Linked DNA regions of Flocculibacter collagenilyticus. The protein of the gene in region 1 binds, or shares a complex with, the protein of each later gene. Links are inferred from orthologs where the notes say so. Each region holds a gene or a part of one and is shown on either strand. Other genes may lie near its edges.

Region 1 (11,241 bases):
ATTTGTTGTCATTTTTTACATTTCCAAAGAAGCGGTAATACAAACTGTAAGGTGCTTCAACGTTAGTTATTTTTTATAAATAAAATCTTTACTGATCAGAATATGGTTATCTTCATCAACAACCTGAACGGCCCATTGGCCTAACCACTGTTCGGGTTGAGACTGATTAACGCTTTTACTAGAGTAGGTTCGCCATCGGTTCGACTTTATCGTCAGTGGCACGTCAGCAACAATATTGCCTTTGTATATCCAACGATGACGTACGGTGTGACCCGCTAAATTATGCAGCTCAGTAAAGAAAAATAATTTACTGCGCTGGGCATTGTTACTGGTGATGTGATGATTGAGCTGCTCTTGTGGCTCTCTATTTACAATCTTATTGGTTAGCACGGCACGCGCTACATGCGTTGATTGTGTATTTGATAACACTGTTTGCTTTTTCTCAATCGCGGTATCTGGGTTTACTAATTCGGCTGGATGAGTCAGTGTTATCGCTTCATCAGTTGCTGTGGCTGTTTGGTCAGGTTCAATCTCTTTTGTGGCCGGATGTTTAGGAGTAACCCTTAGTGTTGCGGGGATCAGCGCCGCTTTTTCAATTACACTATCAGTCTCAGTCTCAGTCTCACCGCTACTGTCGTTAGGTTGGCTGATTGGCTGGCTTGCGGCCGGCTCGACAGCGCTCTGATCTTTTACTGTGGCTATTGCCGTTGCAGTTTGTTCGTGCGCGCTTACATCAACGGTATTGGTTTTAGCATCCAGCGGCGTTGCAAAGGGTAAAAAATACAGCGCAGCCGCAGCGAGTAACAAACAACATACTACCGCGCTAATCACTTTAACTTTACTAAACGGTGGTTTTGGCGAAACAAAGTCGGGCTGTTCGGCCAATGTATTTGCTGTTAAGTCAGCTGACTTGAGCGCGACTGTAATTTTTAGTTGATTGTCTGCCATATCACCACAAGTAAATGAGTTATTATATTTATTGCTTAAGCCACTGACTCAGCTAAGTTATCGGTTAGCCACTGCGCAATGATTTGCACTTGTTCCGCGCAAACATTGTGCTGCATATTAAATTCATGCCAGCGAATGGTGTAACCGCATTGTTCCAGTGTGTCTTTTGCTTGAACGCCAATTGCCATCGGCACAACATCATCCTGTCGGCCATGCATCATCATAAATGGCGTGTGTAAATTTACCTTGCTGTGCTCCTCAGCTAATTTTTGCGGCTGGCACATGTAAGTCGACATTGCCATGATACCTGCAAATTTATGTTTGCTGCGAGTGGCTAAGTGCATTGCAACTACACCGCCTTGGCTAAAACCTGCAATGACTATTTTGCTGGCAGGAATGCCTTGTGCAATCTGTTGCTCAATTAACGCTTCAACTTGTTCAACAGACTCTAATACTCCTGCTTCATCAGCGCGCTTGTCTAAATCCATCGATTTAATGTCGTACCATGCACGCATGCGATAACCATTATTGATGGTAACAGCACGTTCAGGCGCGTGTGGAAAAATAAATCGAGTTGCTAGCTCATCGGCTAACGCTAACTCAGGCACAATGGGGGCAAAACCATACCCTGAGTCGCCAAGACCATGTAACCAAATAACAACAGACTTTACCCCTTGTGAGGCGTCATCGGGATTAACTTCAACAGCTGATAATAAGTCGGTCATAAATTAGTTCACTGGTTTAAATTGAATAGGGGTATTAGCTTGCTTAGTGGCGGCATCTGAAATCAGTTGCCAAAATTCAGCACCAGTGCGGTTATCAATCCACTGGTCGTCGATGAGCTCAAAATGATGGCCATTGAATTTTGTGGCAACCCATAGCTGCAACAATGGCGCTTGTTTATTAATAATTATTTTGGACTGGTTGGGAAAAATAATGGTTAAGATGCCACCTGCGGCTTCGTAATCTAGATCAAAATCTATCTCATCAATGGATTCTTCAACGGCCAACAGCATTTCGTCAGCAAGTTGGTGGTATTCCTGTTCGTTCATTGATACATTTCCCATATTAAATAAAACATCATTATATTGGCTTCTGCGTGTCAAAAAAACCGCTAAATAACTCTATGAATAACATATTTACCAAGTTAACGAAAAAAAATGGTCGTAATGCACTCGGTGCGTTATTGTTTTGTCAGTTAATGTTAGTGCAAGGCTGTGGCCAAAAAGGCCCGTTAACATTGCCAGAAGACACACCTGAACATGCGCCAGCGCAAGACGTGCAAAATAGCGTAAACAAAGGTACCACTAATACCGAGGAATAGATTCAGCAATTAGCTGTGTATAAGGACGCATCTTGGACTACTTTAACTATCACAATAATACGTTACATGCTGAACATGTAAACGTAAATGCAATTGCTGCAGAATACGGTACACCAACCTATGTGTATTCGCGTGCAACGATAGAACGGCACTGGCATGCGTTTGACCAAGCTGCTGCCCAGCATCCGCATGTAATATGTTACGCAGTTAAAGCGAATTCAAATTTAGCAGTATTAAATGTATTAGCTAAGTTAGGGTCGGGTTTTGATATTGTATCAGGTGGCGAACTCGCTCGTGTAATAGTAGCAGGTGGTCAGCCTGAGAAAGTCGTTTTTTCTGGAGTGGGCAAAACAGAGCAAGAAATCGCCTATGCCCTTGAGGTTGGTATTAAATGTTTTAATGTTGAGTCTGAATCTGAACTTCAGCGTATTGAAAAAGTAGCGCAACAACGTCAACAGTCGGCCCCTATTTCTATTCGTGTTAATCCAGACATTGATGCAAATACGCATCCGTATATTTCTACGGGCTTAAAAGAAAACAAGTTTGGTATCGATATTACTCAGGTTATGCCGTTGTACCAATATGCGCATGAGTCCGTGTGGTTGAATGTGCAAGGGGTTGATTTTCATATTGGCTCTCAGTTAACAGAAGTAGAGCCTTTTTTAGCGGCATTAGATAAAGTGCTTACGTTAATTGATACGTTACAGGCGCAAGACATTCATATTTCGCATTTAGATGTAGGCGGAGGGTTAGGAGTTACTTATGCCCAAGAAGCGCCGCCTCATCCGATTGGATATGCCGCAGCCATCGTAGACAAGCTACAACATCGTAAAGACTTAACCCTTATTTTTGAACCCGGACGGGCAATTATGGCTAATGCGGGCATTTTATTAACTCAAGTTGAGTTTATTAAAAAAGGTGAAAATAAAGACTTTGCTATTGTGGATGCAGCCATGAATGATTTACTGCGACCTGCGCTATACAGCGCGTGGCAAAACATTATTCCTGTGAATGATCGCGACGAAGCAAATGAAGAGTCGCAAGCCACACAACTTTACGATATTGTGGGGCCGGTGTGTGAAACAGGGGACTTTTTAGGTAAAGATCGCTATTTGAATATTCAAGAAGGTGACTTACTGGCGGTACGTTCTGCGGGGGCGTATGGTTTTACGATGAGCAGTAATTACAACAGTCGCACGCGCGCCGCTGAGGTCATGGTTGATAACACGAATATGCACTTAGTTCGGGCACGAGAAACGTTGCAAGACTTGTGGCGCGGCGAGTCTATACTGATTGAATAAGTACCAGAATCTTTGCTAAAACAAATGCGCTTTACTTGAAACAAGTTCACAGCGATTAATATAAGAAAATGCGTTAAGATAACCAAATCAAGATAATAATAAAGCAGTTATGTTAGTTTACTTTTCAAAAATGCACGGACTCGGAAATGATTTTATGGTGATTGATAACGTCACCCAAAATGTATTCTTGTCTAAAGAACAAATCCGCAAATTAGCTGACCGTCATTTTGGCATTGGTTTCGACCAGCTGTTAATTGTTGAACCTCCCTACGATCCCGATTTAGATTTTCATTATCGTATTTTTAATGCTGATGGTAATGAGGTAGAGCAGTGCGGTAATGGTGCACGCTGTTTTGCGCGTTTCGTGCGAATGAAAGGGTTAACGAACAAGCATCGTATTCAAGTTAGTACCAAGAACGGAAATATTACACTGTTTAATGAAAAAGACGGTAATGTAACCGTGAATATGGGGCATCCTAAATTTGAACCTAAGCAAGTACCGTTTAAAGCGCAAAAGCAAGAGATGACGTACATACTGCGTGCTGAAGAGCACACGGTGTTATGCGGCGCGGTGTCGATGGGTAACCCACATTGCGTTATCACGGTAGAAGATATTGAACGCGCTGAAGTTGATGTGCTTGGGCCCATTTTTGAAAAGCACGAGCGCTTTCCAGAAAAAGCCAACATTGGCTTTATGGAAATTGTGTCAGATAACTACATCAAATTACGGGTATGGGAGCGCGGTGCAGGTGAAACCTTGGCGTGTGGTACCGGCGCGTGCGCAGCTGCAGTAATTGGCAAGATGCAAAATAAACTGGCTTCAACGGTAAAAGTAGCGTTGCCCGGTGGCACCCTTACGGTGCGTTGGAATGGTCCAGGACAGCCAGTAAAAATGACCGGCCCAGCAGAACATGTATATGATGGACAAATAATTTTATGAGCGAAATAACGCCTCCTATCGAGCCTGTAATGCAGGATGAGTTAAGTTTAGATGCAAGCTTAGTTAAAGAGTATCTATTGCAGCATCCTGATTTTTTTGTACAAAATCCAGACTTGTTAGCTCAATTACGCTTACCTCATCAACAAAAAGGCACTATTTCGTTGGTTGAGCGTCAGCTAGAAGTACTACGTGAAAAAAGCCAATATCTTGAAGAAGAAATCACGCATTTAATGTCGATTGCGCGACAAAATGAGCATGTGTTTTTAGTATTTAGTGAGATTTTTATTCGTGTTTTTGATGCGTCTGACCAAGCCGAATTACTCCAATCTATCGAATTATTAATCAGTGAAAAGTTAAACCTAAATGCCGTGCAGCTGATTAAGTTAAATGAGCAAAATGCCAGTTTGCCGGATTTAGAAAATAAAAAGCTAACTAATTTTATTGCAAAACGATTATCGCATAGCAGTACCTATTTTGGCCGACTGAGCAAAGAAGAAGCCACTTTATTTTTTAATGATAAAGAAGTTAATTCTGTTGCTGTGCTCACTTTAGGTGATGACATGACAACGGGCTTAGTTGCTTTTGGTAGTATTGATCATGATCATTTTTATCCGGGCATGGATACATTATTTATTAATGAATTAGGGCGTGTACTTACCTTGCTGCTTGAGCGTTTTGACCATGCTTAACGGCAGGCAATATGATGAATCGCGCTAAGCGCGAAGAAACAACCGCGCAGTACATTTAATTCTCAGTACATTCAATACTCGGTACATTCTATGCTCGGTTCATCCTATTAATAGTGCATCCAATATTTGCAGCACGAACGGTGTTTTTCAGCGCAACACTGATGAGTAAGCAGCATAGTTGAGTTTGCTTTTTACGTTGTATTGCGCCTCTGCCGTCGATTATTCGTCGCTTTCTTCACTATTAACGCAACACCCCTCACCGTCAATACGATTGTCATTCAGTTCGGTTTTTAATGCCATAGTTCTTGCCTATGACAATAAGAGTCATTAACAATTTTATCTATGAAATACATATCGATAGGATAGGTTGGCAGTTTAATAGGAGGACGAATATGACTGTTAACTTAATCAATAAATACCTAACAGCAACGGCATTGGTAGCCGCAAGTACAGTATCCATGTCGGCTATGGCTGGACTTGATACTTGGTTTAAACACGATAATAACTTTGTGACTTTTAATCACAACGCGACCAGCGTTGAGCTTTATGTGCCCTATCCGCAATTACATGACAAAAACTGCGGTATTGGTATCGCCCTTAACTTTGGCAGTAGCCGCATTCACAACTATGAAACTTTAACTAGTCAGTTAGCCATCTCTAGTAGTTATCGCTCGGGTGCTGCATCAGATGAAATGGTGTTAAGCGCAATCACGAATCAAGGCGCGTTATACCGTTTTGATTATGACACGCAATACTATGGTACGTTTGTGACCATTGAAGCTAAATACGGTCAAACATTTGGTGATATATTAACGCCATTCTCAAGCTATAGTGGGGTACATGCACTGACTACAGCGGTAAGTTGTGAGGTACTTAATACCGCGTCTTAAGTCGAAATGGATTAGTACGGATAAAACTCTGTGGTCATAACTGCTTGATAGGTTGTTCATGTTGTTGCCACAGCTGCTTACTGCGCAAGCTTTAGGGTTTTAACGCATGTTGTATTTCTTGGCCTAGGGCACGACTAATATGCCGACTTTGCTTATCGCCTCTGTACACAAAGCATAACTCATCTCTCACACTGTCATAAGGTAGTGCCTGTTCTTTCATTAGCGATCTTGCATCATTGTGAGCTACTCGAGTAGGTAAAATACCAATCCCCTGCCCAGACTCAATTAAGGCACTAATTACTTCTAAATTATTGGTATGTATTTCATTAAAGCGATATGACGATAGTTGTTTATACACGGTTTGGCTTTGTTTTAAATGCGGATCAAAAATGAGCGTACACTCAGGAGAGTGCACTTGTTGTTTTAAGCTTGGATTTTTACGGGTCCACAGACACACTTCATCAAAGAGTATTGACTGAATGACCAAATCAGGATGCTGAATTGGGTTAATAATTAATCCGAAATCAATGTCGTAGCTAATGATCCTTTCAGTGATTTTTCTCGAAAGATCGTGCGTAAAATGAAAATGCAGTAATGGCAGAGTGTTCTCAAGATGCGACAAAAGCAAGGGGAGTGCATAAAGCGCAACAGAGGGGTGACAGCCAAAAGAAAAGTCACCCGCCAATGTTGCCTCAGTACGCTTAACGCGTTGCTTAATATGATCCCAGTCGGCAAGAAACTTTTGGCTGTATAATAGAAGCTCCTCACCTGCTTTTGTCAATTGCACACCTGTTCGGGTGCGCAATAAAATATCCGTGTCTAAGCTGATTTCCAGTCGTTTCATTGCTGCACTGATACTAGGCTGAGTGATGCCAAGCCGTTCAGCAGCGCGTGACAAATTCTTGGTGCTTACTACTTCTAAAAAGTACGTTAAGTCGTCGTAATTCGGAGTCATTATTGTGCAACTGGCTAAGTGTTTAATATGACTAGAATATATGTATTTAACGTAAATAAAACGTTTTTTAATTGTTTAAGGTAGCAATGTCGTAATGGGTGGTATGTAAAAGAGAAGCTTGTTTGGTATTATTTGGCTTCTTTTTCAGTATGTTTGACTATAACACTCAGTGTATTTTCGTATATAAAGGATCTTATGATGTTACGTTTACTTCTCTTGTTATTAAGTTTTACACTGTCGGCATGTTTCTCTTCTCCTACTTTACATCCAAAGCATAGCGATATTAACAATACTGATTTAGTAAAGCCTGAGCACCCGAGTAACCTTCGTCAGGATGTAGTGCATGGGCAATTAAGTAATGGCTTTACCTATTATATTCATAAACACAATGTTCCAGCCAATAGAATAGAGTTACGTTTGGCAGTAAAAGTTGGTTCGTTACAAGATCTTGATAATCAAAATGGCGTAGCACATTTTGTAGAGCACATGGCGTTTAATGGAACAAAGCATTTTCCAAAAAATCAGGTGATTACAGCGATGGAAAAGATGGGGATGAGCTTTGGTAGCCACTCCAACGCTGTCACTAACTTCAACAAAACTGTATATAGACTAACTGTTCCCACTGATAACCCCGACAATATCCATACTAGCCTAACAATAATGAAAGATTGGGCAGAAAGTATTTCATTTGACAATTTAGAAGTTGAAAAAGAACGGGGGATCATATTAGAAGAGTGGCGTAATCAAAATGAGCATGCTACTAAGGGAATTAATAAAGTTCAAAGAGAGGCTTTGTGGAATAACTCAAGATATCTAGACCATTTAGCTGTGGGTAATCCAGCTGGCATAAGCCATATTACGTCAAATATGCTTAAGCAGTTTTATCATAAGTGGTACACGCCAAGCAATATGGCGCTCATTGTGGTTGGTGACGTGACTATTAAAGACGTTGAAGCTTTAATTACAACAAAGTTTGGTGCGATAGCTAATAAAAGTAACGCTAAGCAAAAAAGCTACAATATTCCTGCAAGAGATAAGATACACAGTGTGATTTATTCAGATAAGCAGCAAACCTCATCGGTTGTGCGACTCATGTTGTTGGCCGAAAAGCGCGAGTATTCAAATATAAAGCACATTAAACCGTTAAGAATGAAAGCATTGTTCAATTATCTTTTGAATGAGCGACTTAAGAAGCTGTCTTTATCAGATTCAGCTCCTTTTTTTGAAGCAAGAAGCTATAGTGATCTATTAGCAGATAAGACACAAGTTCATGGCTTTACAGTCAAAGCGAAACATAACGAAATAGAAGGTGGCTATTGGGCGCTGTTAAAAGAGTTACAACGTGTTAAGCAACATGGCTTTACTGCAACTGAGTTGGCTCATTATAAGCAAGCTATTGTTGCTAGGCTTGACGCATACTTACTTAATAGTAAAGGCTTTTATTCGGGGAAGTTTGCAGAACAACTAACTAATCACTTTCTATTTAACAAGCTTGCTTTATCACCCGAGCAACAAGTAAATGAACAAAAACGTACAGTGCAAGCAATCACGTTAGAAGAGCTAAATACATTTGCGTCTGCGCTGATATCTATACAGCGTGGCTTTGAATTTGTGCTAGCCCCTGAAGCACTGAAAAGCGCGTTGCCAACAGCTCAGAAGTTAAAAGAGATTAGAAGGCAGACAAAAGAGTTATCGACAGCCCCTTATCGGGGGACATTAACTAAAAATGACTTAATGATTAAACAGCCTAAAGCTGGTTACATTGTGAGTGAAACGGAAAACGAAGAATTAGGTTTCGTTAGTTGGCAATTATCTAATGGTGCAGTTGTGCACTTTAAGAAAACTGACTTTGAGCCTGACTATTTTATTTACAAAGCAATTGCTTCTGGCGGTACATCTATGATTGCAGATGAGTTGTATCGTAATGCACTAGCGTTCAGCGCTGTTATGAATAATACAGGCGTGGCCACGTACGATATTAATACATTAGGACGGTTTCAAACTGAGCATCAAATTTCTCTTGAATTCGGAGCGAGTCGTGATTGGCACTATCTGTATGGAGGGGGTGTGGTTAGTGAGTTGGAGTCATTCTTAAAATTAAACTATTTAAGGCTTGTTTCGCCACGATTTAACGACGCCATTGTTCAGCGACATAAGGATAATGTGCTTGACTACCAAGCGATCAGAAAGCATGCATATAACGAACGTTTTAATGACGAAGCGGGAGTATTTTATTGGCAAGATCATTTCAGAAGTCAGCCCTGGAGGGTTGAACATGCGACTGAGATATCCTCCGCACGATTAAACACGATACATCAGCAGTGGTTTAGTAATGCTACTAATTTTGAATATTTCTTTGTCGGGAACTTGGAAAAAGCTACGCTTAAGCAGCATGTAGCCACTTATCTTGCTTCATTACCTGCCACTGGAGACATAACTAGCAACGTGGAACACCACATAATGCCAATAAGTGGCAAACACCGTTTTATTAAGCATTATGCAACTGAGCAAAGAGCACACGTTAAGTTACGTAGGCATCAAAGGCTTGAGAAAACAAGTAAGGTATTTGAGCAAGAATTAGCGCATTTCGTTAGTATTACTAATGTTAAATTACGAGAAGTACTGAGAGAGGACTTTGCTGGTGTATACGGAGTTAGGCTGAACGCTTACGTGGAAAACATACAAGCCCCTAGATTGACGATGGAGATAGCGTTTACTTGTGAGCCAGATCGAGCCGAAGAGTTAATAAATATAACCAACACGACTTTAGCAACGCTGGCGAGTGAACCTATTACACAAAATTACTTAGATAATGAGCGTCAGCGTTGGCTCAAACAACGAAAAGTAATAATGAAAAACAATCATTGGATACTGAATCGCATGGCTCAGATAACGGATACTAAAAATAGTTATATTACGCTGCGTGAAGAGCGTGATGTTGCAGAAAATTTCACCAAAGAGCAGTTTCAAAAAGTAGCGAAGAAGATAACTAATTTGAAGAATATGAGTGATATTATCTTATTACCGAAAAATGGAGCCAAGCCTTGATCACTATTTTCAAAAAGCTACAACCGATTAAAGCAATCTCTTTTGACTTAGATGACACGCTCTACCATAACGCTCCTGTGATAGCGCGTGCCGAGCAAGCCCAACAACGATATTTAATAGCACATGCGCCGAAAGTTAAGTACGTTGAGCATGGGTATTGGCGAGAAATTCGTCACCAGCTTATTCACGAGCAACCGTATTTGGGCCATGATATTAGCCAGCTAAGAAAAGAAGTGATCAAAACAGGCTTAATGCAATTAGGCTATGATGCACGTTTTGCTAAGCAACTTGCAGCGCATGCCTTTACGGTATTTTTAGCACAACGCAATAATATAACGATTCCGGAATTTATTAAGGCGCTACTATCAACCTTGCAACAACACTATAAGTTGATTGCGATCACCAACGGCAATGCCGACATTAATCAGTTTGGTTTAGCGGACTACTTTGAATTTAGCGTGAGTGCGGGCAGTACGCCCCTCAATGATGCCTCAACAGTATTTAAAATGAAGCCCCATGCTAGTATGTTTGAATTTGCATTAGCGCAATTAGCTATTCAGCCGAGTGAGTTGCTTCATGTGGGAGATAGTCATAATAGTGATGTACTAGGAGCACTTCGAGCCGGCTGTCAAACCGCGTGGTTAGATCACGAACAGTCACTTTCTGCGCGCCTTGCACTGCCTCATATATATATTGATGATATTACTGAGTTGATGGAGTTGTGCTAATCCGAATGCACGTTAGTGACGCTTTTTAATGGTCGTTATGTCGCTTTTTAAAATATTCGCGTAAGTATATTGTTGCTCCCGCGGCTCCAAATATTAAACCTAATGCCATTAGCCAGCGATTTTCCCAGCGGGACACTTCTCGTTCAGAGATTAGGATGTATTCGTAGGTGACTGAAGGTAGTTTTTCAACGTATTTGTCACCTAGGTACTGATCAGTAAGATGGTAATGCGAAATGGCGCGCTCATCCACTGATTGGGCCGAAACCACATCAGCTTGATACGTATAAAATACTTGTGGAAAGATAACTGAGAAATAGCTAACCACTAATAAAATAAAAGCAGCTATGCAGGTTAACATTGCTATTTTAGGCTTAATTGTGGTGATAAATGAACTCTTATTAGCACTAGTAGTGAAAGT
Region 2 (11,266 bases), 2.7 Mb from region 1 along the record:
ACCATCTAAATCAACAAGTGTTGCTTGTTGCACAGGCCACTTCAGCACATCTCTAAGTGCTAGGCCGTCACCACCGCCAATAATTAATACTTGCTCATGACGGTTGGCAGCCAGCATCGCGGGGTATACCAGCATAGTGTGGTAGATATGTTCATCGGCACTTGAAAACTGAAGCCGTCCATTTAGAAATAGGTCATTGATAGGAGCCGTTTGTGTTCTACTTAGTCGTTCAGTGAGAACTATGTGCTGATACTTAGTCGATTCGGAATATATCACTTTGTCTTTGTATAACACATTGCTTAGATCTTTCATCCAAGATGTCGCAAAAAATAAAAACAGAACAAATAAGCCGAATAACACTATGTGAGTCACAAGCAGTGATTTAGCAAATTTAACATGCTGATGGTAACGCGCTAAGAACACTAAGCCCGCGACAATATTAAAGAGTGCTGTCCAAGCCGCAGCTTGCATGATAGGTAAAGAAAGCATTATGGATACCCAAATAGCAGCTCCAATACCTGCACCAATGTAATCTGCACCATAAATAGTACCAGCATTATTTTCTAAAAATCGACCGTAAACATGTTGCCTAATTCTTGCTATAAGAGGAATTTCCATTCCAATTAGAATGCCTAATACGAAGCCAAAAACATAAGGTAAAAAGCGAGCCGCATCTTGAAGCTGTTCGAAAACATATCCATCAAGCGGGATACTTGTGGGTAAATTATAAAGATTGGAGAGTGTATGTGGCAGGGTATAAGTGAGCGCAATAATATTGGCAATAATTAAAATGCTGCTCATACCCAGAAATGCAATTAAACTTTCTAGCCATGCAAAGGCGGTAAAGGGATCTTTGAACCAACGTGCTAGAAAGGCACCAATCCCCATAGCAACAATCATGGTGCCAATCATGGCATAAATGGCGCTTTCTACAGCGCCTAATACTCTTCCCGCGTAATGCGAAAGTAAATATTCATAAATAAGGCCGCAACCAGCTAAGATTGCCATAACACTTATAAGCAGAATATCGTGGCCAAGCAAACGCAATTTGCTGGCCGCGATAGCTGGGGGCGTTGAGGTGGAGGTTGTCAAATCTTAGACACCTATAAAATATAAATTCTCGGAAAACTTAAGCGCCAAGTAAAGTCGCCATTGTTATGCCAATTGAAAATGAAACTGCTGCGGAAATGGTAGCTACGCCTATATTCTTTTGGCGATTAATTTCATCAGATATATCCGTACCAGAAAGAATCGCTTTTATCATGATTAAATGAAGCAGAATAAAAGCAGCTATGCTGATTAGGGCGGTAATTGACCAGTAAACAAGACTTGCAGTGATGTTGTCAGCGACGTAAGGGGCAATACCCGTCGCAGCAGTTAATGCTAATGCACTACCAATTAAAAAGCCTGCATAACGTATACCTACCGCAATATTATTGTCTGTAATTGCTTGTTGCAAGCAATCCCCATTGCGATTGGTTCGTCTAAATAAAAATATTCGGTACTGGCTCACTAGTAACAAGCAAAGATTACCGATAATAAAGGCGACTATTACAATAGGTAAGCCATGCCAGCCTTCAGTTAATACCCAAATTAGTGCTGAACGGATTACAATCGCTACACTGACTACATGCCCAAAGTCTACTAGTGCAGCAGTAATATTTTCCTTGATAATCTCATCGTGTAGGTTCACTTTTCTAAGTGTCACTTTATCTTGAAAAAAGTGACCAAACTTAATGAGGGCAATACCGATAAGACCATAACCGGCCATTTGTGTTGCTTCTTGTGCTAATGAATCTGCAAAGGCGCCGCTTGTAATGCCTGTTAATACGATGGCAAGCCCGGCTAAACCAGCTGCAAAACTTAATCCGAATGCAAAGTTATCTTTTTCTGTTATTTCGTCGTTAGCATGAAGGTTAGACACCCAACCTTTGATATATTTTAAGCTAACGAATAGGGCGACAATGATAATGAAATCAATTAATAATGCTTGAATCGACCAAGCCGTTAATCCAGTAATGTAATGCATGTTTAGACTCCGCTAATTATTCTTATTTGCCTCGGCTAATGCCGCGAGAAGTTCTACTTGAGCTATTGCGCACCGAGCCAGAGCTCGACTTTGAATAGTTACTCGCTTTAGAGTAACTACTACGCACAGCGGGTGGGGTGTGGCTACTGCGGCTCAATCCTGATGCACCTGTTTTAGTTTTAGCGTAAGGGCTGGTAAATTGTTTGCCTTGGCTTTTGTATGATTGGCGCGTCCTGTTTTCAATTTTATTTTGATGCTTATATTGTTTATAGCTAGTGTACCGCGAACGACCATAGTCGTTGTAATAACTATATTTACGACGCTTGCTCCACCTTCCGTACTCTATTCGATCAAAGATGTCATCAAATATACGGTACATGGCATACCACTGCCAAAAGCTAATACCACTTGAGCTAGTTTGCCATTCGCCATAATTAGGGTTGCCAACTAACTGGTTACCTATATCAGTAGCACTATTAGCTGCAGTTTCTGCTGCTTCACTGATGGCGCCAACTCGGGGCAAAGTGCCGTTAGAGAGGTCTGCTAATACATTTATAGGATCAGTTAAAGCATCAGCAAATACACTGATTTTTGCTGCACTTTTTACTAACTCAATTTGTCTAATCACTTCTTCACTTGGCATTTCAGGTGAAGGTGTTTTTAAATCGCTTAAACGTGAGAGTAGGTTTTGGTATAACGGTCCTTGCTTAGTCGCATCTTGTGTGATCACTTTTGCAATTTCACTTAATTGCGGATTTTGCTGACTCAGCGTTTTTCCATATTCAGTTAATAGCTTTGCATTATGGATTTGCTTCTTATCTAACGCATTACCTAAAGCGTTAACTTCAAGTGTTGCTTCTTCATGTAATAGTTTAATTGTTTGTTGTGTTCGCTCTTCTTTAGAGTCGCAGCCCAATAATAAGCTGAGCAAACAAAACAAACTAATCAGTTTCCAAGTTTTGATCTCTGACATTCATTGTCACCTGATTTGCAGCTGTTAATTTTTCGACATGCATTTTTACATAGCCATCTCGGATAACCAAGCGAGAAAGCTTAAATTTGCTTATAGCTTAGTAACAAAATAATAAATAATTTAGAGGGCTCGATTGTGTGGTAGAAACGAGTTCGTGCTTGCAAGGAAGGCTAATACAGGAAGCTTTTAAGAATGTAGCGATTTAAATTAGCTAACTTTCTTTACATTTATTCTTATTTTGTAACAAAGAACAATTGATAATAAGTATTATTTCTATAGTATAACGAGCAAAATTTCATCTATAAAATAACTATAAAGGAATATCTAGTATGCGTTTGAAATCGCTCACTCTTGCCTTGTCGGTGTCTTTGCTAGCTTCTTGTGGCGGAAGCTCGTCATCAGATAACTCTAATCCGCCTCCTATCACTCCAGAAAATAAAACAATCACAGGTAAAGTGATCGATGGTTATGTGCGTGGTGCAACAGTGTGGCTGGATTTTAATGGTAATGGCCAGTTTGACGAAGGCGAGCCAACGGCTGTGTCAGGTGACGCAGGTAATTACTTACTAGAGTTAACTGCAACTGAAGCTAAATGTGCTGCATACACAGCTGTATATGTAGATGTACCTGTAGGCGCTTACGATGAAGATCAAGGTGAAGTGACAGAAGCATATCAAATGTATCGTCCACCACTGTTTGCAGCGATTACTGACGATACATTACTCAATATTTCACCTTTAACTACCGTTTTATGGGAAGGCGTTAAGGCTGAGTTAGGAATAACTCCTGTAGAAAGTTGCACTGCGTTATTAAACGATCAAGAAAAGCGCGATAAAATGAAAGAGCGTTTATCTAATACTATTTATAACACTGTAAATAAGTACAATATTTCGTCTGAAAAAATATTTTCAGACTTCATTGCGGAAAATGATGCGGAAACGACACTGCTAGCTTTAGAAATTGTTAAGGGGCTTAAGCAGAGCTTTGCATATGCATCTTCACTTGAAACACAGTATCCAAATGCAACTGAAAGGCGAGTAGTTCATTATCAGGATACCCATGTTGCACTGCCAGACCCAAATGAGCATGTTTGGTTTAGAGATGTTCATATTTCGTATGGTGATGCAGGTTACTTAGGGCGAAAAGATCAAATGAATGACTCACTTACTCAAGTAATTCGTCCTATATATTATCGTGATGTTGTTGCAAAACCTTGGAATTCTGGAAGGATTGAAACTACTACAGATGTGCGTTTTATGGGAGGAGAAACAGATCAGTTTGATTGTAGTTTTTCTGAACAAGTACTTGTAAATAGCAATGGAGTAGAGTATTCAATATCTAACTCTTCAAAGAATTTACATTTAATTGATGATCATACTAACTGTCAACCTACAGAAGTTGGAAGCATAGGCTGGAGAAACTTTTCGGCTTACTATAATGAAGGTGGTAAGTCGTTCTTTACCTCAGTTTCTCAATGGCAAAGTTTAACACTACCTCACTGGATAGATCTTGCTAATAATGAAGAAGCTTTTGACACTCAAGAGTTAATCGATGAGCTTTCAGTAATGGGTTATAAATTTGATGAAGAAGTTCAGATCCCTTATAACAGCTGGTATAAGCGATATGACTTCTCTCAAGGCGATCAGTTAACACAAGTTACTAAGAATAATGAAGGCTTATGGGAAAGATTTATTCGTGCTAAAGACGGTACACATACTACAGAGTGCAGCTTTGATGGAGAAACCTGGGAAGCTTGCTTAGAAGATTAAAAAGTATTAATGCAAATTAATAGTGAATGAGCCATGGTGTTAATTTCGTCATGGCTTTTTTTATTTCTACAATTCAGAATTTAATACTTTAAATAGGTTTATAAAGAAAAGTGCTCTGCTAATATTTTCTTTGTAAATTCAGTTTTTAGATAAAAGCCTTTTGGTAGTGTTTGGATTACGGTGCCATCTTTACCAATTGCATTTGTTAAGGCTTTGGCATTTGCGCCTTTAGGGCGAAGCTGCATAACAGTACCAATTCGTGCCGTGATAGACTCCACTTCACCGGTAGCAATCATTTCCATAATTTCTTCCCAGTCTGCTTTTAAACTATTCATTTGCGCTTCAGAAGGGCTCCAGATAAAGGGCGTTGCGATTATGCGTTGTGATAAAGGAATAGTCTCATTGGCGTGTGTTTTGGTGACAATGGGTACCCATAAAATGCGCCTTAGTTTTTTATAAACATTGCTCTGATGCCACTTTAGCCCATTAACATTAATCAATGGGGTAATGCTGACGTAGGTTGTTTCTAGTGGTTTACCACTTGGAGTGATGGGTAAGGTTTTTAATTCAATACCTAATTGCGGGAAGTCTGGTTCTGGACGGGAGGCCGCACTTGCTCCAAGTGCATGTTCAAGCATTTGACCTAGCCAACCCTTGTCTTTAACTAAATTTTTTGGCGTTGCAGCATTAAATTGTTGAGCTAATTCAGCAATAGAGTGCCCTGCAATGCGATTACATCGTTCCAGTAATTCGTTTTCAGATTGTGGAGGTGTAGGCTTTTGTGAATAAGAGCTAGTCATTTATATTTGTGGTAACAATGTGCAAATTAGCAAATGAATATACGTATTCTATCATTGACAATGTTAAATCATAGGGAAATTGTTTATTCACAATTCGAGCAGTTATTACTTTTTAAACTGTGAATAAAGTTATGGTTAAAAATGATACAAGCAATGTTATCCACAAGTTTTATTTTTGCAACGCGGATTGGTATGAAGGTAAGTTATTGAATTTATTTGTCTATTTTTATTTTCTACATTTTGTGCTGTTGTATAACTAAATTAATTCGCTTTCCAGTTAAACTTTTAAACATATTTATCCACAGTCTGTGTGGATAGTCTAAGGTTGTACCTGAGTATAAAGTATTCATACAGAAAATTGTCGTTGCTCAAACTAAGCGAATATGGTTGAATCTTACCATTAAAGATTGTTTTGCTAGGATTTAACGTGATAGATGCCGAAGGCTTCAGAGCGAATGTCGGCATTGTAATCTGCAATAATCATGGACAAGTTTTTTGGGCTCGTCGGTTTGGTCAGCACTCTTGGCAGTTTCCACAAGGTGGGATAGATAAAGATGAAACGCCTGAGCAAACCATGTATCGCGAGCTTAAAGAAGAGGTGGGCTTAAATCGAGATGATGTTGAAATACTTTGCACAACCAAGCATTGGCTTCGATATAAGTTACCAAAACGCTTAATAAGAAGAGACAGCAGTCCTGTTTGTATAGGTCAAAAACAAAAGTGGTTTTTATTACGACTTACCTGTAAAGACAGTGACGTAAATTTGTTGGATACTAGCCATCCAGAGTTTGATGATTGGCGCTGGGTAAGTTATTGGTATCCTGTAAGACAAGTGGTTTCATTTAAGCGAGATGTTTACCGTAAAGTCATGAAAGAATTTGCACCGATTGCATTGCCATTTCAAAAGAAAGAAGGAAAGAGATTTAAACGATAAAGCAAATGTTGTAACACGAACAGCTTGGTAGCTAACGAGAGCGTGTGTTGCTTTAATATCTATTATGCTTACAACTTTGCGAAGAATCGTTCAGGAAGTAAATAGAGAACCTGAACTTAATACAGCATTAGAGAAAATGGTTTGCATGACTAGGCAAGCCATGGCGACTGAGTGCTGTTCAGTTTTTTTAGCTGATAATAGCCAGCAGCACTTTATGCTGATGGCCACTGATGGTTTAAGCCCGGATGCGGTTGGCCGGCTTACCGTTGGTTTTGCTGAAGGTGTTATAGGCTGGGTTGGTCAACGAGAAGAACCTATAAATCTAGCCGATGCATCCTCACATGAGCGGTTTAAAGCTGATCCCGAAGCGCACGAAGAGCAATATCGTGCGTTTTTAGGCGTGCCAATTATCCATCATAAAAAAGTGTTGGGTGTTATTACCTTACAACAATCAGAAGCGCGTGTATTTAGTGAAGATGAAGAGGCTTTTCTAGTTACATTATCTGCACAAATTGCATCTGTACTTGCTCACGTTGAAACCAAGAAACACCACTTTTCTGCCCCCAAACAATCTACTCATCAAGCAATTCATTTAAAAGCTGTGGCGGGTGCTGCTGGTGTAGCAATGGGGCAGGCCGTCATTTATTCGCCGCTGGTGGACTTTGATAGCATCTCGTTAAGTAAAATAGACAACATTGACGAAGAAATTGAGTGTTTTTATAAGGCTGTTGAATTAACTCGTAATGACTTTGAAGAAATGTCACGAAAATTGTCGGAGCACTTACCCTCTGATGCGCTGAATATTTTTGAGATATATCAGCAAATGCTTGACTCTGCCAGTATTGGGAAAGAAGTTATTGCACACATTAAAATGGGCTGGTGTGCAATGAGTGCGTTAAAAATTGTCGTGAATAAGTTTATTGATCAGTTTTCTTCAATGGAAGATGATTACATAAGGCAGCGGGCGACAGATGTGTGGGATTTAGGGTGCCAAGTACTAAAAAACCTACAAAAAAAGCATCATCATACAGAAGAGCACCTAAAAGTAGCTGAAGACGTTATCTTAATCGCAAATGAAGTGACAGCGTCAATGCTAGCCGACATCCCTCGTAAGAACTTAAAAGCCATTGTTTCTGTAAAAGGCTCAACCAATTCACATGCCGCTATTATGGCGCGTGGTATGGGGATCCCTGCTGTGCTTGGCGTAGAAGAGTTACCTTTAATGGACATTGAGGGTAAAACACTGGCAGTTGATGGCTATAACGGCTTTGTTTTAGTTTCACCACCTGACGCGGTAATCGGTGAGTATCAAAAGCTACTTGATGAAGAAGCGATGATGCAAACGCAGTTACTTGAAGAAGTACACTTACCATCAAACACTCTCGATAATGTAGCCTTCTCTCTTTTACTTAACAGTGGCTTAGGGCTTGAAGCTGAACATGGCCTTCACCTTCATGCTGCAGGTATTGGCTTGTATCGTACTGAGTTGCCTTTCATGTTGAAAGAGTACTTCCCTTCGGAAACGGAGCAAGCAACGCTGTATCGCCGCGCCTTAGAGTTGTATCCAAACGACCCTGTAACAATCCGCACCTTAGATATTGGTGGTGATAAGTCACTCCCTTATTTCCCTATCGTTGAGGATAATCCATTTCTTGGATGGCGTGGGATTAGAGTGACACTCGATCATCCAGAAATCTTTTTAGTGCAGATCAGGGCGTTGATAAAAGCAAATATAGGAAAAGGTAACCTTAAACTGATGCTACCCATGGTGGCTGATGTAGGAGAAGTAGATGAAGCTCTACGCTTCATTAAGCAAGCTTACTTTGAGGTAAATGAAGAGTATAAAGCCCAACATAACGTTAAAGACATTAACAAGCCGAGTATAGGCGTGATGTTAGAGGTGCCTGCAGCAGTCTTTCAATTACAGGAACTAGCCCAAAGAGTCGACTTCTTTTCAGTAGGCAGCAACGACTTGACCCAATATTTACTCGCGGTAGACAGAAATAATGCTCGGGTTGCATCGTTATATGACTCATTCCATCCCGCGGTGTTACGGGTGTTAGCGAAAATTGCAAACCAATCAGCGAATTTGCACACGCCTGTGAGTGTTTGTGGCGAGCTTGCAGGAGAACCTCGTGGTGCAATCTTATTACTTGCAATGGGATATCGAGACTTGAGTATGAACCCGCAAAATTTACTTAAAGTTAAATACGTCTTAAGGCACATTAGCGTTAGTACGATGACAGATATACTTGATCAATGTTTAAATGCATCTTCAGCACATAACGTTAAAGCTATTATGGATAAAGTACTACGAGCACATAAAATGTCGCACCTTATTCATGCAGGTGGTTAATACTCTATCATTTACCAGTTAATCATTTTTGTGACCTTAAAATTGATTGTATCTTTCACAGTCAGACTTGCTACAATAGCCGCCGTAAAATTTAAAGGCGATAAGTAATAATCTTTTAAAGTGTGCTCACCAACAGGGCGAGTAATGAAGGATTGTGCATAATATTCAATTACCAGTTTGACAGCTTGTAATTACTCATACTAATAAGAGATCAATACTAATGTTAGAAATGCTGTATGTTTTTCTACTGTGTGCCTGTCTTGGTGGTCTAGTAGGCGTCTTAGCAGGTTTATTAGGTATTGGTGGCGGGCTGTTGGTGGTCCCTTTTCTTATGTTTCTTTTACCTTATTTTGAGATAGCAACGCCAGAAAAAGCGGTGGTTGTTGCAATTGCCACTTCGCTAGCTACGATTATTTTTACTTCATACTCCTCTTGTTTAGCACATCATCGTAAAGATAATGTTCCTTGGGAATTTGCCCCGTGGATAATGTCTGGCGTGGCTCTCGGAGCTGCATTGGTTGGTGTGTTTGCCAGTCAGGTTAATGCAGAGTGGCTTAAAAATATTTTTGCTGTTGCGGTTGTGTTTATCGCAATTAGAATGGCAACAAGCAAAACAGTTATTCATACAGATAAAACATTGCCGCCAGGCCCTGTAATAGTATTAATAGGTACCGTGCTGGGCGGTATGAGTTCATTGGTGGGGATTGGCGGTGGTGCGCTAATTGTCCCAACGTTGAATTATTTTGGCGTAGACATTCGTCGAGCCATTGGCGCTGCTGCAGCGTGCGGGTTTGCTATTGCAATATTTGGTTCAGCTGGATTTATTTATAGTGGCTGGGAGCAAACTAACTGGCAAACAGGTTATTTGGGGTATGTATTCTTACCTGCGGTATTTGGAGTTATTATAACTTCAATGTTAACTGCACCGATCGGTGCAAGATTGGTACAAACGATGCCAATTAAGAAATTAAAACGAATTTTTGCGGTGTTACTGAGTATTATCGCGCTGAAGATGATTTTTAGTTAGGAGTTATTGTTTACATGGCGTTAGCTTTTCCACAAATAGATCCCATTATTTTTGAAATTGGTCCTCTTGCTGTTCGTTGGTACGGATTAATGTATTTGGTAGGCTTTGCAGCGGCCTTATTTTTAGCTAATAAAGCGGCTGAAAAATCCCAAAATGAATGGACCAAAGAGCAAGTCTCTGATTTATTATTTTTTGGCTTTTTGGGCGTTATTTTGGGGGGGCGTATCGGTTATGTTCTGTTTTATCAGTTTGAATATTTTCTGCAAGAACCGTTATATCTTCTCAAAGTATGGGAAGGCGGAATGTCTTTCCACGGTGGATTGTTAGGCGTCATAACCGCAATATATATTTTTGCAAGAAAAGAGAAAAAGCGATTTCTTGAAATTGGTGACTTTGTTGCGCCACTGATCCCTATTGGGTTAGGCGCTGGCCGTTTAGGCAACTTTATCAATGCTGAACTTTGGGGAAGAACAACCGACGTGCCATGGGCATTTATTTTTCCTGGGGCTGGGCCATTACCACGACATCCGTCGCAGCTTTATGAATTTTTATTAGAAGGTGTGGTGCTGTTTATAATTGTTTATCTTTTTGCTAAAAAAGACCGACCTGCAGGTACTGTGGGTGGATTGTTTTTAGTGGGATATGGTAGTTTCCGCTTCATTATTGAGTTTTTCCGAGAGCCTGATGCTCACCTAGGGTTATTTAGTGGTTGGGTGTCGATGGGACAATTATTGTCGTTACCAATGGTTATAGTTGGACTAGCACTGATAATTAATGGCTATAGAAATAGTAATAAACCTGTTTCTGTTTAAGTAAACGTCCAAGTAAGTAATTTGTAAAAAGTTAAATAAATAGTAGATGTTAGTATGAAGCAATACTTAGAGTTAATGCAGCATGTTATCGACAACGGTGACAAGAAAGAAGATCGAACTGGTACCGGCACTCGCAGTGTATTTGGTTATCAAATGCGATTTAATTTAGCCGATGGTTTTCCGTTAGTGACAACAAAAAAGTGTCATTTGCGCTCGATTATCCATGAACTGCTATGGTTCTTAAAAGGCGAAACGAATATTGCCTACTTAAATGAGAATGGCGTATCAATATGGAATGAGTGGGCAACGGATGATGGCGAGCTTGGCCCTGTTTATGGTAAGCAGTGGCGTAGCTGGGATGCCGGTGATGGAACGTCAATTGACCAAATAACCGAAGTAATTGAGCAAATTAAAGCTAACCCGGATTCAAGGCGCTTAATTGTAAGTGCGTGGAACCCGAGTGTACTGCCTGACTCATCTAAGTCTCCAAAAGAAAATGCGGCCAATGGTAAGCAGGCGCTACCTCCTTGTCATACCCTATTTCAGTTTTATGTAAGTAACAATAA

The links.
Region 2: the proteins of dapF (region 1) and rppH are in contact, whole or in part, in a solved structure (PDB 5YGU), measured with the Escherichia coli proteins. The link is inferred for Flocculibacter collagenilyticus from one-to-one orthologs.

Annotation. Positions count from the first base shown.
Region 1 is NZ_CP059888.1:106,330-117,570, forward strand. Bases 2,800-5,597 are described here. They hold dapF (diaminopimelate epimerase), read left to right. Parts: upstream 2,800-3,682; coding sequence 3,683-4,513; downstream 4,514-5,597. Other genes in these bases: lysA (diaminopimelate decarboxylase), read left to right, coding at 2,800-3,573; HUU81_RS00490 (DUF484 family protein), read left to right, coding at 4,510-5,202; HUU81_RS00495 (hypothetical protein), read left to right, coding at 5,595-5,597. Also shown: hemC (hydroxymethylbilane synthase), read right to left, coding at 1-12; HUU81_RS00460 (DUF2914 domain-containing protein), read right to left, coding at 67-948; HUU81_RS00465 (alpha/beta hydrolase), read right to left, coding at 984-1,673; iron donor protein CyaY, read right to left, coding at 1,677-2,000; HUU81_RS00475 (lipoprotein), read left to right, coding at 2,075-2,272; more of lysA, read left to right, coding at 2,305-2,799; more of HUU81_RS00495, read left to right, coding at 5,598-6,092; HUU81_RS00500 (LysR family transcriptional regulator), read right to left, coding at 6,184-7,047; HUU81_RS00505 (M16 family metallopeptidase), read left to right, coding at 7,243-10,095; HUU81_RS00510 (HAD-IA family hydrolase), read left to right, coding at 10,092-10,823; HUU81_RS00515 (helix-turn-helix domain-containing protein), read right to left, coding at 10,849-11,241. UniProt on the Escherichia coli protein: Involved in the succinylase branch of the L-lysine biosynthesis and in the biosynthesis of the pentapeptide incorporated in the peptidoglycan moiety. Catalyzes the stereoinversion of LL-2,6-diaminopimelate (L,L-DAP) to meso-diaminopimelate (meso-DAP).
Region 2 is NZ_CP059888.1:2,824,488-2,835,753, reverse strand. The notes cover bases 4,929-7,751. They hold rppH (RNA pyrophosphohydrolase), read left to right. Parts: upstream 4,929-5,998; coding sequence 5,999-6,505; downstream 6,506-7,751. Other genes in these bases: ptsP (phosphoenolpyruvate--protein phosphotransferase), read left to right, coding at 6,570-7,751; mutH (DNA mismatch repair endonuclease MutH), read right to left, coding at 4,929-5,571. In the rest of the region: HUU81_RS12550 (polyamine aminopropyltransferase), read right to left, coding at 1-1,008; HUU81_RS12545 (DUF350 domain-containing protein), read right to left, coding at 1,130-2,029; HUU81_RS12540 (CHAD domain-containing protein), read right to left, coding at 2,052-3,002; HUU81_RS12535 (hypothetical protein), read left to right, coding at 3,332-4,771; more of mutH, read right to left, coding at 4,870-4,928; more of ptsP, read left to right, coding at 7,752-8,861; HUU81_RS12515 (sulfite exporter TauE/SafE family protein), read left to right, coding at 9,082-9,888; lgt (prolipoprotein diacylglyceryl transferase), read left to right, coding at 9,903-10,700; HUU81_RS12505 (thymidylate synthase), read left to right, coding at 10,755-11,266. UniProt on the Escherichia coli protein: Master regulator of 5'-end-dependent mRNA decay.